2 regions of the Aerococcus sanguinicola genome follow, and region 1 is predicted to be linked to the other one. Evidence: predicted binding sites of a transcription regulator. Region 1 holds the regulator's gene; the other holds the start of a gene.
The links. The regulator Rex, encoded in region 1, represses fermentation and respiration genes when NADH is low (regulators of the CRP and FNR family bind a similar motif). The targets are predictions, from matches to a motif close to TTGTGAANTANTTCACAA.
Positions count from the first base shown of each region.

Region 1 (9,225 bases):
TGGCTTGCGCCGCGAGCTCCAAGCGGCCCTAGCTGACCGCCATCCAGAAGTGACGCTTTACTTCCCACCCCTCAAATATTGTGGTGATAATGCAGCCATGATTGGTGCGGCTGCTTATAGCCTCTACCAAAAAGGCGCCTTCGCTAATTTGAGCTTGGATGCTGTGCCAGGCTTGGATATTAGCGATTCTTAACAATGCTGAGAAATGATAAAACCACTCTCTTTACTCTTAGCCGAGTGAAGAGAGTGGTTTTATTTTGTAGCTTGTTAATAGTGTAGGCAAAGGGCGAACTGGCTTTCTGGTCCCTAGTTCGCAAGTTATTCGTCCATAATTAAAAACAAGCTAGCAAGTGGTTCTCTGTTTGCTAGCTTGTCTCTTTAGTCTCAAGTTTCAACGGCCTACAATTGACTGAGCAATTCTTCCCATTGGTCCATGAGTTCTTGGTGCTGGGCCTTGAGGGGTTCGAGTTGGGCGTTGAGATCGAGGATTTGGGCGTTGTCTTGGTAGACTTCGGGTTTGGCCATTTCCTGCTCGATGGCTTGGATTTGTTCTTCGATTTGGGTGATTTCTTCTTCGCATTGGTCGACGAGACGCTGTTGGCGGCGTTGTTCGCGTTGTTTTTGTTTATTTTCTTCGTAGCTGAGCTTGCCCGAAGACTTCTCTTCGACTTTTTTGGCTGGGTCTTGACCAGTGTCTTGGGCGGCTTGCCGGGCTTCTTCTTCGGCCTTTTTGGCGAGGTAGTAGTCATAGTCGCCCAAGTAGAGCTTACTGCCTTCTGCTGAGATTTCGAGCACTTCGGTAGCTAGGCGGTTGATAAAGTAGCGGTCGTGGCTGACAAAAAGCAGGGTGCCATCATAATCGATCAGGGCATTCTCTAAAACTTCTTTGGAGTCAATATCCAAGTGGTTGGTGGGTTCGTCAAGGACCAGGAAGTTGTCGTGGTCCAAGGCGAGTTTGGCCAGTTCCAAGCGGGCTTTTTCACCACCGCTGAGACCATGGACGGGTTTCTCAACATCACTTCCGCTAAAGAGGAAGCTGCCCAGGATGGTCCTAATGTCTTGTTCATTCATACTGGGGTGTTCATCCCAGAGTTCGTGGAGGACGTCCTTTTTGGAATTGAGATTGCCTAGCTCTTGGTCGTAGTAGCCTAGGCTCACATTGGTTCCAAGTTGGTAGTCGCCCTTTAATGCTGGGATTTGTCCCGTAATGGTTTTGAGCAAGGTAGACTTGCCGACGCCATTTGGACCGACAATGGCCAGGGCCTTCTGTTTACGTAAATCGATATTAATCGGATAGGACAGGCAGTCGTCATAACCGATGGCCAGGTCATCGACCGTGAGAACGACATTGCCGCTCGACTTTTCCGTAGAGAATTGGATACGGGCTGAGCGTTCGTCCTGTTGGGGGCGGTCTAGCTTGTCCATTCGCTCCAGCTGCTTGCGTCGACTCTGGGCCATCTTGGTAGTAGAAGCCCGGACCAGGTTGCGGGCAATATAGTCTTCTAACTTATGGATTTCTTTTTGTTGCTTCTCATAGGCCTTCATTTGGGTCTCTAGGCGGACCGCTTTTTCCTTCAAGTAGAAGCTATAATTTCCGGCATAGTGTTCGATGCCGTGGTGGGTCATTTCATAGGTTTCGTTGGTGACATGGTCGAGGAAGTAGCGGTCGTGGCTGACGATCAAGAGGGCGCCGGGATACTTGGGCAGGTAGCCTTCCAACCAGTTGAGGGTATCGATATCCAAGTGGTTGGTTGGTTCATCCAGGATCAGGATGTCCCGCTTCTCTAGGAGCACCTTGGCTAAGGCCAACCGGGTCCGCTGCCCACCAGACATCTGTGAAATGGGCTGGTCGTACATATCCTCGGGGAAGCGGAAGCCGTGGAGGACCATGCGGATCTCCGAATCATAGCTATAGGCGTTGCGCTGGTTGATTTCTTCTTGGAGCTGGTCATAGGTCTTCAGTGCTTGTTCATAGCGATCAGGGTCTTGGATGACAGCTTCATCGGCCAGGACCATGGCCGCTTCATTGGCCTGGTCAATCAAGGCCAAGTCTTCCGTGAAGACGCTCTTCATCTCTTCATAGGCTGTCCGTTCGCTGTTGACGGCGGAGTGCTGGTCCATATAGGCAATCCGGGTTCCCTTGCGCTGGGAAACGGTACCTTGGTCTGGACTCTCAATGCCTGCTAGGATCTTCAGTAGGGTCGATTTACCGGTACCGTTTCTACCGACTAGACCAATGCGACTGTTATCTTGAACTGTAATTTGAATGTCTTCAAAAAGGGTCTCAGCCCCAAAATGTCGGGCTAAATTGGAACCTTGTAAAAGAATCATTGTCTAGCCTCCTTCTAAAATACTATTCCTAGTTTAGCATAATTCCGCCACAGGGACGACTAACAAAATTTCGCTTAGCTTGTGAAAGGCTTTGCAAAAATAACTTTATCCCTTAAAATAGACTTATGGTGTGCTTAAAATCATTCAAATAAATAATAAGGAGCGATTCAATGGAACAAAGGAAATTAGTGAGCCGTCACTTAGAAGAAGTTGAAGTCGATGGCTTACGCTTCAAAGACCATAATAAAGATGGTCGAGTCAATCCCTATGAAGACTGGCGATTGAGCCCGGAAGAGCGGGCTAAGGACTTGGTCGGGCGGATGAACCTCCGCGAAAAAGCCGGTATGATGGTCCTCATTGACAAGCCCATGGGAATTTCAGCTGAAGAAGGTGAACCAACCAGCCATAATGGGGTCATTAACGAAGCCGATAAGGAGATCCAGTATCCCCATCCTAAGCATGAGCACCCGACCTCAACGCTTTTAGAAGACTTCCAAATCCGGCATATTATCTTAAGAGAGAATGCCAAGCCGGAAGAGATTGTGACCTGGGTCAATACCATGCAGGAAATGGTCGAGGAAAGTCGCTTAGGGATTCCCTTAGTGGTTTTGTCCAACTCCAAGAACGAAAACAATGAGGCTACTTTTAATGCGGAGTCAGCGATCGGCCGCTTTACCCAATTCCCTGGTACCCTGGGTCTGGCAGCGACTCGCAATATTCCTTTGATCAAGGCCTTTGCTGAAATTGGTAAGCAGGAATTCTGGCACAACAACATTCGCAAGGGTTATATGTACATGGTAGATACCGCGACGGATCCTCGCTGGGTTAGAACGTCGGGAACTTTTGGCGAGAACCCCGAACAGATTTCAGAAATTGCTGAAACGATTATCCCAGTCTACCAAGGAGAGGACTTAGACGACCAGGGTGTTGCCCTCACCATCAAGCACTTCCCAGGCGGCGGTGCACGGGAGAACGGTTTCGATCCCCACTACGAAGAAGGGAAATTTAATGTTTACCCAACTCCTAATAGTTTAGAGACCTACCACTTACCACCCTTCAAGGCAGCTATTAAGCACCAACCAAGCTCGATCATGCCTTACTATGCGATTCCTAGCCAGGAAAAATCCAACCTGCCCCAAGAACCCTTCCAAGCAGGTTTTGAAGAGGATGTGGCTTTTGCTTACAACCGTCAATTCCTCCAAGAGCTCTTGCGTGATGACCTAGGCTTTAAGGGCTATATCAACTCAGATACAGGAGTCTTGGATGCTTGTGCCTGGGGTGTTGAAGACCTAACTAAGCCGGAGCGGGTAGCTAAGATGCTCAAGGCGGGGACGAATATTGTCTCGGGGACCACAGAGGTTGAAGCCTTTGAGGAAGCTATGACCCAGGGCTTGGTCGATGAAGAGACGGTGAATGCTCGCTTGGAAGGCACTTTGAAGGAGCTCTTTGCTCTCGGCTTATTCGAGAATCCTTACCAAGATACTGACCAGGCAGAAGCCATCACCAATACGGCAGACAGCCGCAAAGTAGCCTACCAGGCCCACCAGGAATCGGTGGTTCTCTTGAAGAATGACCAAGAGCTCTTGCCTCTGACTGAGGACAAGTTAGCGGGTAAGAAAGTTTATGCGGAAATCTTTACCAAGGTCTATAATGAAGAGGAAATGGCCAGTCGCCGCAAGCAAGGAATCTTCGGTAATACAGATGAACTCAACCAAGAATTACTAGAGCAGATCCGCAAGACCTTCCCACAGATTGACCTGGTGACGGATTACCACGAAGCCGATATTGCCCTACTCTTCTTAGAACCAATCTCGGGTTCTTACTTCGAAGCCACTTCAGGCTATCTGGACTTACAGATCCACCAAGCAACGAACGTGGACCTCGACCGGGTGAAGGCCATCCAAGCAGCGGTTGACCATACGATTATTAATGTCAACCTCGACTTGCCATTTATCTTGGAGAATGTAGAGCCTCTAGCTGACGCCTTAACTGCCAGCTTTAATAGCTTTATCCAGGCCATCATTGATGTCTATACAGGGGCCTGCCCTGCCAAGGGGAAACTGCCTCTAACCCTACCCGCCAATGATGACGTGATTGCGGTTAATGATGAAGGTATTTGTGCTTCCCCTAATGATGTACCGGGCTACGATAAGGACAAGTATATGGACCGCGCTTATGCCTATCAAGATAGTGCGGGAAATAGCTACACTTATGGCTTCGGCTTAAGCTTAAATTAAAGTTTTAGATTTGCTACGAAGTCGAAATCCTGGTAAAATATTCCTATTCTATTTTTCACAATTGAACAAACAGGGGGGATTCTAGTGAAAAAGATACCAAAGGCAACAGCTAAGCGCTTATCAATCTACTACCGTTGCTTGAAGAATTTCAAGGCAATGGGGATGGATCGTGTCTCTTCCGAACAGATTTCTGATGCAGTAAAAGTCGACAGTGCTACCATCCGACGTGATTTTTCTTATTTTGGTACTTTGGGCAAACGGGGCTATGGTTATGAAATTGATCATTTAATTGAATTTTTCAGCCGCCTACTGAGCCAAGACCAGCTCACCATGGTCGCTCTGATCGGTGTGGGGAATTTGGGGAATGCCTTAATTTCTTATAACTTTAAGCAATCTAATAATGTTCATATTAATGCAGCTTTCGATATTGATCCAGAGAAGGTCGGTAAGATCCACGAAGGGGTGCCAATCTACAGCATGGACGAGATCGTCGACCAGCTAGAAGCCCGTCAAATTGATATTGTCATTCTAGCGGTCCCTAGTCATGCCGCCCAAAGCGTGGTGCCACAACTTGAAGAAGCTGGAGTCAAGGGAATATTAAACTTCTCAGCTAGTCGGCTCAATGTGCCTAAAGACATGTTTGTTCAGACTGTGGATTTAGCCAATGAATTACAGACTTTGATTTATTATGTGACCCACCATTAAGAAATCAGCTTAATATAAGTGATCAAAAAAGTGCCTCAAAGGAGCGAAATAGCTCTCTTTGAGGCACTTTTCGATTAATTTCTTTTAAGACCACTTACCTGGTTTATAGGTTTTTGATTCTTCGGTAGGCTCGAATTAACTGGATACTTTGGAAGATATCGTGGCTTGCTAAGAGAATATTAATGAAGGGAAGGAAGGACCAACCGTTTTCACTGACCATTGAAATAGCCAGGGAGAGGAAGAGGCCAGCAAGGATGATTTTTAGCACAATATTCATGACTAGTGATTGTAAAGACATAGCAACACTCCTTTTTAATCTTGCATCGTAATATGTAATGTAACGAAAATATGGCTAAAAGACAAGTGAGATCAGCTATTTTGGCGGAAAAATTTAAAGAAAAACTAAAAGGTCAAAAAAAGTCAACAAAAGACTTGCATTCTAAAATAAAATGTTTTAAGATAATAAATGTAAGTTAGCACTTGGAAGTTGTGAGTGCTAACGATAAAAAGTGAATTGTTTTTTGGAACTGATGGAGGAATGTGAATTATGTTAAAACCTTTAAATGAACGTGTGATTGTTCAGCTTGAAGAACAAGAAGAAAAAACAACGTCTGGTATTATACTACCATCTGCAGCCCAAGAAAAATCCCAAGTGGGACGTGTTATTGCAGTTGCTGATGAAACAGAAGATTTCACAAGTCCAGTTAAGAAAGATGACCTTGTCTTATTTGAAAAATATGCCGGCAATGAAGTGGAATATGCTGGTGAAAAATACCTCATCTTAAAAGCGAAAGATATTGTCGCTGTTATTGAAGACTAGATCAAAAATTAAATTTAAAGATTGAATCATTACTTGTGTATCGAGAGGAGCATGAATTTTAATGGCAAAAGATATTAAATTTTCAGAAGATGCCCGTCAAGCTTTAGTGCGTGGTGTGGACAAGTTAGCGAATACGGTGAAGATTACCTTAGGGCCTAAGGGACGTAACGTTGTCCTCGAACAAAGCTATGGCTCACCATTGATCACTAATGATGGGGTAACCATTGCTAAAGATATCGAATTAGAAGACCACTTCGAAAACATGGGGGCTAAATTAGTCGCTGAAGTAGCTTCTAAGACCAATGATGTAGCTGGTGACGGAACCACCACTGCAACGATCCTAACCCAGGCCATTGTTCGTGAAGGCTTGAAGAATGTGACCGCTGGTGCTAACCCTGTTGGCGTTCGCCGCGGGATCGACGAAGCAATCCGGACAGCTGTTGAAGGCTTGAAGGAAAACTCTGTTCAAGTGGAATCTCAAGATGCCATTGCTAACGTTGCTGCGATCTCTTCTGGTGACCAAGAAGTCGGCAAGCTGATTGCTGAAGCTATGGGCAAGGTTGGCGAAGATGGTGTGATTACCATTGAAGACTCTAAGTCTATCGATACGACCTTAGACGTGGTTGAAGGGATGGAATTCGACCGCGGTTACCTCTCCCAATATATGGTAACAGACAATGAAAAAATGGAAGCCAGCTTGGAAAATCCATACATTCTCTTAACAGACCGTAAGATTTCAAATATCCAAGATATCCTTCCTCTCCTTGAACAAATCTTACAACAAGGTAGCCCACTGCTCTTAATTGCTGATGATGTGGATGGGGAAGCTCTTCCAACCTTAGTACTGAACAAATTACGCGGGACCATGAATGTAGTTGCTGTTAAAGCACCAGGTTTCGGCGACCGTCGTAAAGAAATGCTAGAAGACTTAGCTGTCCTAACGGGGGGGCAAGTGATCTCTGAAGATCTCGGCTTAGAATTGAAAGACGCAACCATCAACCACTTAGGTAAGGCTGGTAGCGTTACTGTAACCAAGGACCATACCACAGTTGTTGAAGGTGGCGGCAATAAGGAACAATTAGAACAACGTATTGCCTTAATCCGTAAACAAATCGAAGAAAGCACATCTGACTATGACCGTGAAAAACTCCAAGAACGCTTAGCTAAATTAGCTGGTGGGGTAGCCGTTGTTAAAGTCGGTGCTGCAACTGAATCTGAACAAAAAGAACGTAAACTCCGCATTGAAGATGCCTTGAATGCGACCCGTGCAGCGGTTGAAGAAGGTATCGTTGCTGGTGGGGGGACTGCTCTCATGAATGTTCAAGATAAAGTTGAAAAAGCAACAGAAGCGCTGGAAGGTGACGCTGCCACAGGTGCACGTATCGTGGCACGCGCCTTAGAAGAACCTCTCCGCCAAATTGTTGAAAATGCTGGCTTAGAAGGTTCAGTTATTGTGGAACGCCTCCGTTCTAAAGACCAAGGTATTGGTTTCAATGCCCAAAACAATGAATGGGTAGATATGATTGAAGCAGGGATTGTTGACCCAACTAAGGTAACCCGTTCAGCCCTACAAAATGCTGGCTCAGTTGCCGGTCTTATCCTCTCAACAGAAAGTGTTGTTGCGGATAAGCCAGAACCTGAAGCACCAGCAGTTGATCCAAGTGCTATGGCTGGTGGCATGTACTAAGCCGCTGATTAAAGAAGAAGCAAGAACTCTCGCAAGGGGGTTCTTGCTTCTTTTTTAAGCTGCGTTGCTGAGCATACGTTCCGCTTTTGAATTTGATCGTTAAAGAGCCATGGCACCGGCTCGAGCCAAGGTCTCTCGCCTAGCGAGCTTCAAACGTCTAGTACGGCTAACGCCTACTATACGTAATTCACATTGCTTGCTTAGACATGGCTAACGATCAAATTCAAAGCTCCACTCCTGCTCAAGATTAGCTGATTAAAGAAAAATTGCTTATTCTTTAATTCTAGAAATAAAAATGTGATCTTAAATACCAACAAAAAATCTTTTTTCGAGTCGTTTGCCTTGAAGTTTCGAAACTGAACTATTATCATAGAAGTATAAGATAAGTTGTTAAGTCAAAAGTATAAAAGAAAGAAGGAGATTTATTTTATGGCAAAATATGGTGTAGTTTTAGGATCAATTCGTAAGAATTCATTTTCTGAAGCCATTGCAAAAGGATTAGTGGCAGGTTTACCAAGTGACGCTGAAGTGACCTTTATCGAAACAGCTGACCTTCCACTCTATAGCCAAGACTATGATGAAGCAGCTGAACAACCTGCTGAATATACGCGTTTCCGTGATGAAGTGCGTGCTCAAGATGCGATTATCTTCGTGACTCCTGAACACAACCGTAGCATTCCAGCGAGCTTGAAGAATGCGATCGACTTAGGTTCTCGTCCATATGGTTCAAGCGTTTGGGAAGGCAAGCCAGCTCTTGTTGCATCACAATCACCAGCAGGTATCGGTGGTGCTATCGCTAACCATACCCTCCGTCAATCTTTAGTTTTCTTAGATATGCCAGTTATGCAACAACCTGAACTTTACATTGGAAACTCTGCTGATTACATCGGTGAAAACGGTGAAATTACAGCAGAAGATACCAAAGAATTCTTAGCAAGTGCTGGTAAAGCCTTCGCTGAATTCGCAGGAAAATTTATCTAAACTAAGTTTCAATTTAGACCTCAAGCTCCCTGATTTCGGGGAGCTTTTTTGGACCCCTCTGACTTGAATTCTCCAGTCAATTACTTGATAATGGGAACTGTAAACCCTTAACAGCAAGCTGAAGGAGGCTTTTTTGATGAAGACCTATCAAAACTATATTAACGGTGAATGGGTAGACAGCAAGTCTGGTCAATATACCGATGTAATTAATCCAACAAGTGAAGAAGTGATCGCCCAAGTTCCAACCAGTAATGCCGAAGATGTGGACAATGCAGTGGCTGCAGCTAAGGCTGCTTTTCCGTCTTGGAATGGCTTAGCTGTAGATGAACGCAAGGCCTACTTAGAGAAGGTGCTTGAAGGCCTTAAAGCGCATAAGGAAGAATTAGTCGATATTGTGGTTGAAGAGATGGGCGCCAGCAAGGCTTTTTCCCGGGATAACCAGGTGCGCAAATCGATCGGGGAAT
Region 1 covers NZ_CP014160.1:1,219,129-1,228,353, forward strand. Annotated here, with positions in the region: gene tsaD (tRNA (adenosine(37)-N6)-threonylcarbamoyltransferase complex transferase subunit TsaD) at 1-193, shown strand, start outside; gene AWM72_RS05445 (ABC-F family ATP-binding cassette domain-containing protein) at 400-2,331, opposite strand; gene AWM72_RS05450 (glycoside hydrolase family 3 protein) at 2,502-4,568, shown strand; gene AWM72_RS05455 (redox-sensing transcriptional repressor Rex) at 4,647-5,273, shown strand; gene AWM72_RS05460 (hypothetical protein) at 5,377-5,571, opposite strand; gene AWM72_RS05465 (co-chaperone GroES) at 5,821-6,093, shown strand; gene groL (chaperonin GroEL) at 6,155-7,780, shown strand; gene AWM72_RS05475 (NADPH-dependent FMN reductase) at 8,210-8,761, shown strand; gene AWM72_RS05480 (aldehyde dehydrogenase family protein) at 8,898-9,225, shown strand, end outside.

Region 2 (9,225 bases), 140 kb from region 1:
CTGACTTTTGGAACAGGTTTTTGAAAAAGTTCGTTGGTTAAAAAGATATTGGAGCTTCTGTCATACTCCCTTCACAGGCCCGGCCTAGCGGTAGACCAGGACAGGGATAGGGGCGTGCTTGACCAAATAAGTCGCATGGCTGCCAAAGTAATCGCTGAGTTGGGCATCGCCATGGCTGCCGATGATGAGCAAGTCGGCTTGGCTGGCTTGGAGGAGGTCTTTGATAATGACCTTAGCGGGGTCGCCGCCCTCAGCAACTAAGCACTGGACCTCTGGGAGGCCTGCTGCTTCTGCCTGGGCCCGGTAGCCAGCAACCTGGTCCAAAAAGGCCTGACGTTTGCCCTGGACTTCCTTGGGGTCGAGGGCTTCATAAACATTGAGCTGACTGGCTTCGAAGACTGAAGCAATACAGAGGGGGCAGCCTTTGTCCTGGGCTAGGTTGATGGCATAGTGGAAGGCTTTTTGGGCTTCCTTGGACCCGTCTACTGCGACGAGGATACGGTCAAAGGTCATCTTATTCATGACTGGTCATCCTTTCATGAGTTCCATGCAATAAACTTTGGTGTTTGGCCTGGAGGCGTTTTTCTCCTTGGTGGATGCCGATAATGGTCCAGGCAAGCAAGGCGAGGACAAGGATAATGACGAGGTAAGCGACTTGGTGGGACCAGGAGATGGCTGTGGCGCTGGCTTGGTCACCTAGGAAGGCTTCGAATTGTTGGGGCAGGCCGATTAAGTTGAGATAGGTCAAGCTCACAACGGACAGCCAGCCTAGCCCGCTGATAATTAGGGAGTTTTTAAAGCGTCCCTTCATCTCCAGCTTATTGTTGGTCATCATGAGCAAGGGGACGATGGAGAAGGGGAGGGCGAAGGCTAAGAAGACTTGGGAATTATTCATGAGATTATTCAAGGCAGTGTGCTCTTCAACCGTGGACTGGCCTTGGGTCACCCAGACACAGATAATGACCGGAATCACAGAGAGCAAGCGGGTGATTAAACGACGGGCCCAGATTGGCATCCGCATATGGATAAAGCCTTCCATGATAACTTGGCCGGTGAGGGTTCCGGTGATGGTTGAATTCTGTCCAGAAGCTAAGAGGGCCAGGGCAAAGAGGGTAGAGAGGAGGCCCGTCCGAGCAACAGCCGCCAGGGGTCCCGTTGCCATAGCGTCCGGTTGGGAGAGGGCCTGGTAGAGTCCGAAGAAGGAGGGATCAGTGACCGTGCCAGTCTTAAAGACTGCAACCCCCATGATGAGGAGTAAGGCATTGACAAAGAAAGCCAAGGTTAATTGGATATTGGAGTCCCAAGTGGTGAAACGGATCGCCGATTGGATGGCTTGGGGCTTTTGGTGGTCAATCTGCCGGGTTTGGGAGACGGCAGAGTGGAGGTAGAGGTTATGGGGCATGACGGTGGCCCCGATGATTCCAAGGGCTCCGGTTAAGGGCGTCTGGCCGCCAATTTCAGGTTCCCTGGCGAAACTTTTACCAGTTGGGATAAAGCCTTCCAAGAGTGCGGCCCAGTCAGGTTTAGAGAGGGCGACTTGGTAGACGAAGATAAATAAGATCACAAAGATTAAGCAGACGACCAAGGCCTCGATCTTGCGGAAGCCCACCTTGCTGAGGAGTAAGAGCAGGAGGACGTCGAAAACCGTGATCAGGACAGCTAGGAACATGGGAATATGGAAGAGCAGGTAGAGGGCGATGGCTGCCCCGATGACTTCTGCCACATCGGTTGCCATAATCGCAAGTTCCGTGATGATCCAGAGAATGAAACCTAAAGGACGGGAGGTTCGAGCGCGGATGGCTTGGGCCAGATCCATCTGGGTAACGATGCCGAGTTTGGCTGCCATGTACTGGAGGAGCATAGCGATCAGGCTGGACATGAGGATGACCGACATGAGCAAGTAGCCGAAGTTTTGCCCGCCGGTAATGGAAGTCGACCAGTTGCCTGGGTCCATATAACCCACAGCGACTAGGGCACCGGGGCCGGAATAGGCAAGTAGGGTGCGCCAGAAGCCCTTGCCTTGGGGGACGCTGATACTGCCATTGATCTCTTCTAGGGAAGGGCCATTGGCATGCTCGAATAAATGATGGTTGGGACTTTCTTTTGACAAAGCGAACACCACTTTCTAGACTAAATGATTTTACGTTCATATATATCATACGCTCATCTTTAAGCTGTGCAAGAAGTTATTTTTAGGTTAACCAAATTAAATGCAAAAAAATCGCGAATCATGCAATTGTTAGCAAATGGGGAATTTTTTAGCGATAGGTCTATTGAAGGCATGTTCAAATATTCACAATAATGTTTTATAATCATTTCGAAAGGAAAAGGAGGAGAGAATTATGAAAGCAATTGTTGCAACCGAAGACCATAAAGCTAAAGTTGTTGATAAAGAGCTCAGGCCCCTAGAATATGGGGAAGCCTTGCTCGACATGGAGTGTTGCGGGGTTTGCCATACTGACTTGCATGTGAAGAACGCTGATTTTGGCGATGTTTCGGGTGTCGTCCTAGGCCATGAAGGGATCGGCGTCGTGAAGGAAGTTGGCCCAGGAGTCACTTCCTTAAAAGTAGGCGACCGGGCGAGCGTGGCTTGGTTCTTCGAAGGCTGCGGGCACTGTGAATACTGCATCTCCGGTCGGGAAACCCTCTGTCGCCAGGTGAAGAATGCTGGCTATACAGCTGATGGGGGCATGGCCCAAGAATGTATCGTCACGGCCGACTATGCGGTTAAAGTGCCAGAAGGCTTAGGCTCAGCGGAAGCCTCCTCGATTACCTGTGCCGGGGTGACGACCTATAAGGCCCTCAAAGAATCCCAAGTTCGTGCGGGTCAGTGGCTGGTCCTCTTTGGTTTGGGCGGCCTGGGCAACCTAGCTCTCCAATATGCCAAGAATGTCTTCAATATGAAGGTCGTAGCGGTTGATATTAATCCGGGCCAATTAGATTTTGCCGAGCAATTTGGGGCGGATATCTGCTTGAATCCAGAAACAGATGATGTTGCTAAGATCGTCCAAGAAAAAACTGGCGGCGCTCATGGCGCAGTTGTGACAGCGGTCAACAAGGCTGCCTTTGATTCGGCAGTCAATGCGGTCCGCGCTGGGGGAACGGTTGTGGCAGTTGGCTTACCAGTCGACACCATGGACCTCTCCATTCCTCGTTTAGTCTTGGATGGTATCCGGGTCGTTGGGTCCCTAGTTGGTACCCGGGAAGACCTAGCTGAAGCCTTCCAATTCGGCGCAGAAGGCAAGGTTGTTCCTCAAGTTCACATGCGCCCCATGGAAGACATCAACGACATCTTTGACGAAATGGAAAAAGGGCAAATTCGCGGCCGGATGGTCATTGATCTTAAAGGTTAACTTGTATGCTTAAGCAAGCGCATCCTTTCTATGGCTTTGAAAGGTGCGCTTTTTTCATGGGAGAAATTGCATGTGCTGACGTAAGCATTTACATCGCTTTGTCTAAAACAAAAGCTTTTCTGGGATATTTTTGAAAAAGGAAGCCTAAAAGGTCGATTTTTTTGAAAATTTCATTTATACTAGTTGTAGTGAATATAATCACAAAAATTGAAAAAGGTGGTATAAATATGAGAAAGGCAGAAGTATTTAAGTTTCATTTCCGCAACGGTAGTGAGTGGGAAGTTTCAGCTGAACACATCGGAGACTTATGGATCAAACGCGTTTCGAATAGTTTAGGTCGAATCAACGGTGGCGAAATCCTTGAAATCAATCCAGCAGAAAGTCTTAAAGTGGAAATCTTACCTGATGCGGATACCTTCCAATCCGAATCCATTGACCAAGGCGGACTTGAAACAGGTATGTTCGAAACCATTACACGTAACCGTGGACTTGAATGGGTAACCTTGACTTGGTCAAACGGTCAAGAAAGTGAGATTTATTTCCCATTTGAACCAGTTGATGAAGACGGCTTAGAAAACAAATATATGTCTTCTAAGGTTGGGGAAGATGGTCACCTTTACATTGTGATTGACGAAGAGAAGAACGTTTCTGATATTTATTAATAAAAATAAGAGCTGGCTGCATTTTCGCACCAGCTTTTTTGCTTGTCGAACACTTGTGATGAGAGAGCCGGGCTGCTGGCTCTTTTATTGTATCCAGCTATTTCTCTGAATATTCTAGCTGGTGCGAGCAGGTTTTTCTTGCTATTTATACTTATAATTAGTAAGATGAAATTGAAAAAAATGAAGGAGTTGGCTTATGGCACACCAATATTTTGATGACAATCGTGACTTGGCTCATGATCTCAAGACCTATGAGACGGAGCTTTTGGGGGAGAGCTTTCGTTTTACCACGGATAGTGGAGTCTTTTCGCGAGACCGCTTAGATTTTGGTTCACGCTTGCTCTTAGAGACTACTGCCCATTTAGACTTTCCAGAGGGTCCCTTCCTCGACCTAGGTTGTGGCTATGGCCCTGTGGGAACGGTGCTCGGCCGTCTTCACCCTGAACGCACCATTCGTATGGTGGATGTGAGTGAACGGGCCCTGGACCTAGCCCAGGAGAATACGGCCCTGAATGGGGTCTCCAATGTTGCCATCAGCCGGTCGTCAGCTTATGACCAGATCACAGATGAGCGCTTTGCGGCGATCTTCACGAATCCCCCTATCCGGGCCGGCAAGCAAGTCGTCCACCAGTTCCTAGAAGGGGCCTATGACCAGCTCTTGCCGGGAGGGCTTTTGTTGGTAGTGATCCAGAAGAAGCAAGGAGCTCCTAGCGCCCGGAAGAAGATGGAAGAAGTCTTTGGCCAAGTGGAAGAAATTGAACGCAAGAAAGGGTATTGGATTCTTTCGAGTCAGAAGTAAGGAGTGACGGTAATGTGTGCAGCAAATGAATGGCTAGATAAGCAGTTGGACCACCGGACGATTCGCGAGTTTAAGGATCAAGCGGTGCCTGAAGAGATTGTTGACCAATTGGCGGAAGTGGCCATGCGGACAGCGACTAGCGAAGGGATGCAGATGGCTTCAATTATTCGGGTGAAGGACCCGGACAAGCGCCAGGCCATTGCTGAAGTGGGCAAGCAAGAATATATTGCCCGGGCCCCTGAACTCTGGATCTTCCTGGTGGATACCTACCGCAACCAACAGATTGCGGAGCGGGAAGGCCGGGAGAACCTAGCTGCCCATCAGTTGGAACGCTTCCTCCAAGGCTATAGTGATGCGGTACTGATGGCCCAAAATGTGAATAATGCGGTGGAATCCTTGGGCATGGGAGCTGTTTTCCTCGGTAGCATCCAGAATAATATGGGACAAATGATTGATATTTTAGATTTGCCAGCCCTAACCGCTCCAGTCCTAGGCCTGGCCTTTGGGGAACCTAACCAAAGCCCTCAATTGAAGCCTAGGATGCCTAAGTCTCTGCGTTTCTTTGAGGATACTTACCACTTGCCTGAGGACGCGGAAAGCCTCTTGGAAGATTACGACCAAGAGATGACGACTTATTATGACCTGCGCGATGCCAATCGGCGGGTCGACAGTTTCTTTAAACAGGTGGGCGACAAGATGGAAAATCGCCGGCCCCGACGTGAAGCCTTGATCGATGACCTGCGCAAGCAAGGTTTTAATATTAGCAGGGCTCGGGAAGAATAGATACTGACGTCAGCAAGCAATTTTTTTGAATGCCGATTGTACGCTCAGCGATTCTAGCGCTTGTCTAAGACAGTTTGCGAGGGATCGCTGTTTTTATTATTGAAATATTTTTTATAAAAATTTTGACAAGTAGGTAAAGATCTGCTATCATACATATGATATAGTTATTGGAATCTGCAGGAGTCGAAATATTGTCCGATTTCCCGCGTATTTGGTCTAAAACAAAAGATAAGGCAAAAAAGTGTCGATTCTTTTGTTATTTTTTTGTCTAAAAAACGGGTAAACCGGGCCAATTTTTATGATTCTTAATAAAATCTTAAAACTTTTACTGGCTTATTTTATAGAGAGGTGGCAATACATGTCGGGACATGATGTCAAGTTTGGGAAGCACAGCGTTCGCCGGAGTTATTCGCGCATCAACGAAGTGCTCGAACTACCAGATTTAATTGAAATTCAAACAGATTCTTATAAATGGTTCTTAGAAGATGGGATTGTATCCATGTTCAAGGATATCTCACCGATTGAAGACCATGCAGGGAAGTTAGCTTTGGAATTCGTGGATTACAAATTCCAAGAGCCTAAGTATGATGTCTCAGAATCACGCGCTCAAGATGCCAACTATGCGGCGCCAATGTATGCGAAACTACGTCTGATCAACAAGGAATCAGGTGAAATCAAGGACCAAGAAGTCTTCTTCGGGGACTTCCCATTGATGACTGAAGCTGGGACCTTCATTGTTAACGGGTCCGAGCGGGTAATCGTTTCGCAGTTGGTTCGTTCACCAGGGGTTTACTTCAATGAGAAGGTAGACAAGAACGGCCGCCACTCTTTCGGGACAACGGTTATTCCTAACCGTGGGGCCTGGTTAGAAACGGAAACAGACGCTAAGGGCATTTCTTATGTACGGATTGACCGGACCCGGAAGATCCAACTATCTGTCCTCGTTCGTGCACTTGGCTTCTCCCAAGATGACCAGATCCGCGAAATCTTCGGCTCTAGCAAGACCCTCGAAGATACCATTGAAAAAGACCTCCATAAGAATGAATCCGATACCCGGACAGAAGAGGCCTTAAAGGATATTTACGAACGCCTGCGTCCAGGTGAACCGAAGACGGCAGAATCCTCAAGAAACTTGCTGGTTTCACGCTTCTTTGACCCACACCGCTATGACTTGGCACCAGTTGGTCGCTACAAGATCAATAAGAAACTGGACTTAAAACACCGCTTAGCTGGCCAAGTGCTTGCAGAAAACATCGTGGATCCTGAAACCGGGGAAATTCTACTCGCTAAGGATACAGAAGTTAGCCGTGACCTGATGGAAGACCTAGGCAAGGCCCTAGACCAAGGTGCCAATACGGTTGAAATTTACCCTAATGACCAAGCGGTTGTGCCAGAGCCTGTCCGCCTACAAGTGGTGAAGGTTTATGCGCCAAATGATCCAGACCGCGTGATCAATGTGATTGGGAACGCTAATCCAGCCGACGATGTGAAGGCCTTGACCGTTGCTGATATTATGGCTTCAATCAGCTACTTCTTGAACCTTTATGAAGGTTTGGGCAAGACCGATGATATCGACCACTTGGGTAACCGCCGGATCCGCTCAGTGGGTGAACTCTTACAGAACCAATTCCGAATTGGTCTTTCACGGATGGAAAGAGTGGTTCGGGAACGGATGTCTACCCAAGATGTCGATACGGTGACCCCACAACAATTAGTTAATATCCGTCCCGTGGTTGCTGCGATTAAGGAATTCTTCGGTTCCTCCCAGCTGTCACAGTTCATGGACCAAAACAACCCCCTATCTGAGTTGACCCATAAGCGTCGTCTCTCTGCTTTGGGGCCAGGCGGTTTGACCCGTGACCGGGCAGGCTATGAAGTTCGGGATGTGCACTATTCCCACTACGGTCGGATGTGTCCAATCGAAACGCCTGAAGGTCCGAATATCGGGCTGATCAACTCGCTGGCGACTTATGCCAAGATCAATGAGTACGGCTTTATCGAAACCCCTTACCGTCGGGTGAGCTGGGATACCCACAAAGTAACCGACAAGATCGATTACCTAACTGCCGATGAAGAAGATAATTACATCATTGCCCAAGGGAACTCGGAATTAAACGAAGATGGGTCCTTTGCTTCAGACAAGGTGATGGCTCGTTATGTGGAAGAGAATATCGAAGTAAGCCCTGAACAAGTGGACTACATGGACGTGTCACCTAAGCAGGTAGTCGCTGTCGCAACCGCATGTATCCCCTTCTTGGAAAACGACGACTCCAACCGTGCCTTAATGGGGGCTAACATGCAGCGTCAAGCGGTGCCGCTTCTCCAACCAAACTCCCCACTTATCGGGACGGGTATGGAATACAAGGCAGCCCACGACTCAGGGACAGCTGTTATTGCTAAAGAGTCAGGGACAGTTGAATTTGTTGACGCCCGCGAAGTTCGTGTCCGTCGTGAAAATGGTGCCCTCGATAAGTACGGCTTAATCAAGTACCACCGGTCAAATGGGTCCACCTGCTACAACCAAAAACCACTGGTTCGGACTGGTGAAGAAGTGGAAGCTGGGGACATCCTAGCTGATGGGCCATCCATGCAGAATGGGGAATTGGCATTGGGCCAAAACCCACTGATCGCCTTCATGACTTGGGATGGTTACAACTACGAAGATGCGGTTATCCTTTCTGAACGTTTGGTTAAGGATGATGTGTATACTTCTATCCATATCGATGAATTAGAATCTGAAGCCCGCGATACCAAACTCGGGCCAGAAGAAATCACACGTGAAATCCCTAATGTTGGGGAAGATGCTCTGAAGAATCTTGATGACCGCGGCATTGTTTATGTCGGTGCGGAAGTTAAGGACGGAGATATCCTAGTAGGTAAGGTAACGCCTAAGGGAGTAACCGAACTTTCTCCAGAAGAACACTTGCTCCACGCTATCTTCGGTGAAAAAGCCCGTGAAGTACGTGACACCTCACTCCGTGTCCCTCACGGTGGTGGCGGTATCGTTAATGATGTGAAGATCTTCCTGCGTGAAAACGGGGATGAACTCAAACCAGGCGTCAGCATGCTGGTTCGGGTTTATATTGTCCAAAAACGTAAAATCCAAGTCGGCGATAAGATGGCTGGTCGCCACGGGAACAAAGGGGTTGTTTCCCTCGTTCTCCCAATGGAAGACATGCCATATATGCCAGACGGGACACCTGTTGATATCATGCTGAACCCACTTGGGGTACCTTCACGGATGAATATCGGACAAGTATTGGAACTCCATCTCGGAATGGCTGCCCGCAACATGGGTATTAAGATCGCTACTCCAGTATTCGATGGGGCAGTGGATGAAGACATTTGGTCAGCAGTTGAAGAAGCTGGCATGGCCTCAGACGCTAAGACTGTCCTCTACGATGGACGGACCGGTGAACCCTTCGATAACCGGGTTTCTGTTGGTGTGATGTACTACCTGAAACTTTCCCACATGGTCGACGACAAACTCCACGCTCGGTCAATTGGGCCATACTCCTTAGTTACCCAACAACCACTGGGTGGTAAGGCACAATTCGGGGGACAACGTTTCGGTGAAATGGAAGTTTGGGCACTGGAAGCCTACGGGGCAGCCTACACCCTCCAAGAA
Region 2 covers NZ_CP014160.1:1,076,867-1,086,091, forward strand. Annotated here, with positions in the region: gene AWM72_RS04825 (universal stress protein) at 85-522, opposite strand; gene AWM72_RS04830 (Nramp family divalent metal transporter) at 515-2,110, opposite strand; gene adhP (alcohol dehydrogenase AdhP) at 2,343-3,353, shown strand; gene AWM72_RS04840 (hypothetical protein) at 3,581-4,015, shown strand; gene AWM72_RS04845 (class I SAM-dependent methyltransferase) at 4,212-4,814, shown strand; gene AWM72_RS04850 (nitroreductase family protein) at 4,827-5,597, shown strand; gene rpoB (DNA-directed RNA polymerase subunit beta) at 5,956-9,225, shown strand, end outside.
Region 2: adhP (alcohol dehydrogenase AdhP) is a predicted target of Rex. The motif match lies at 2,282-2,299, and genes of this name have one in related genera.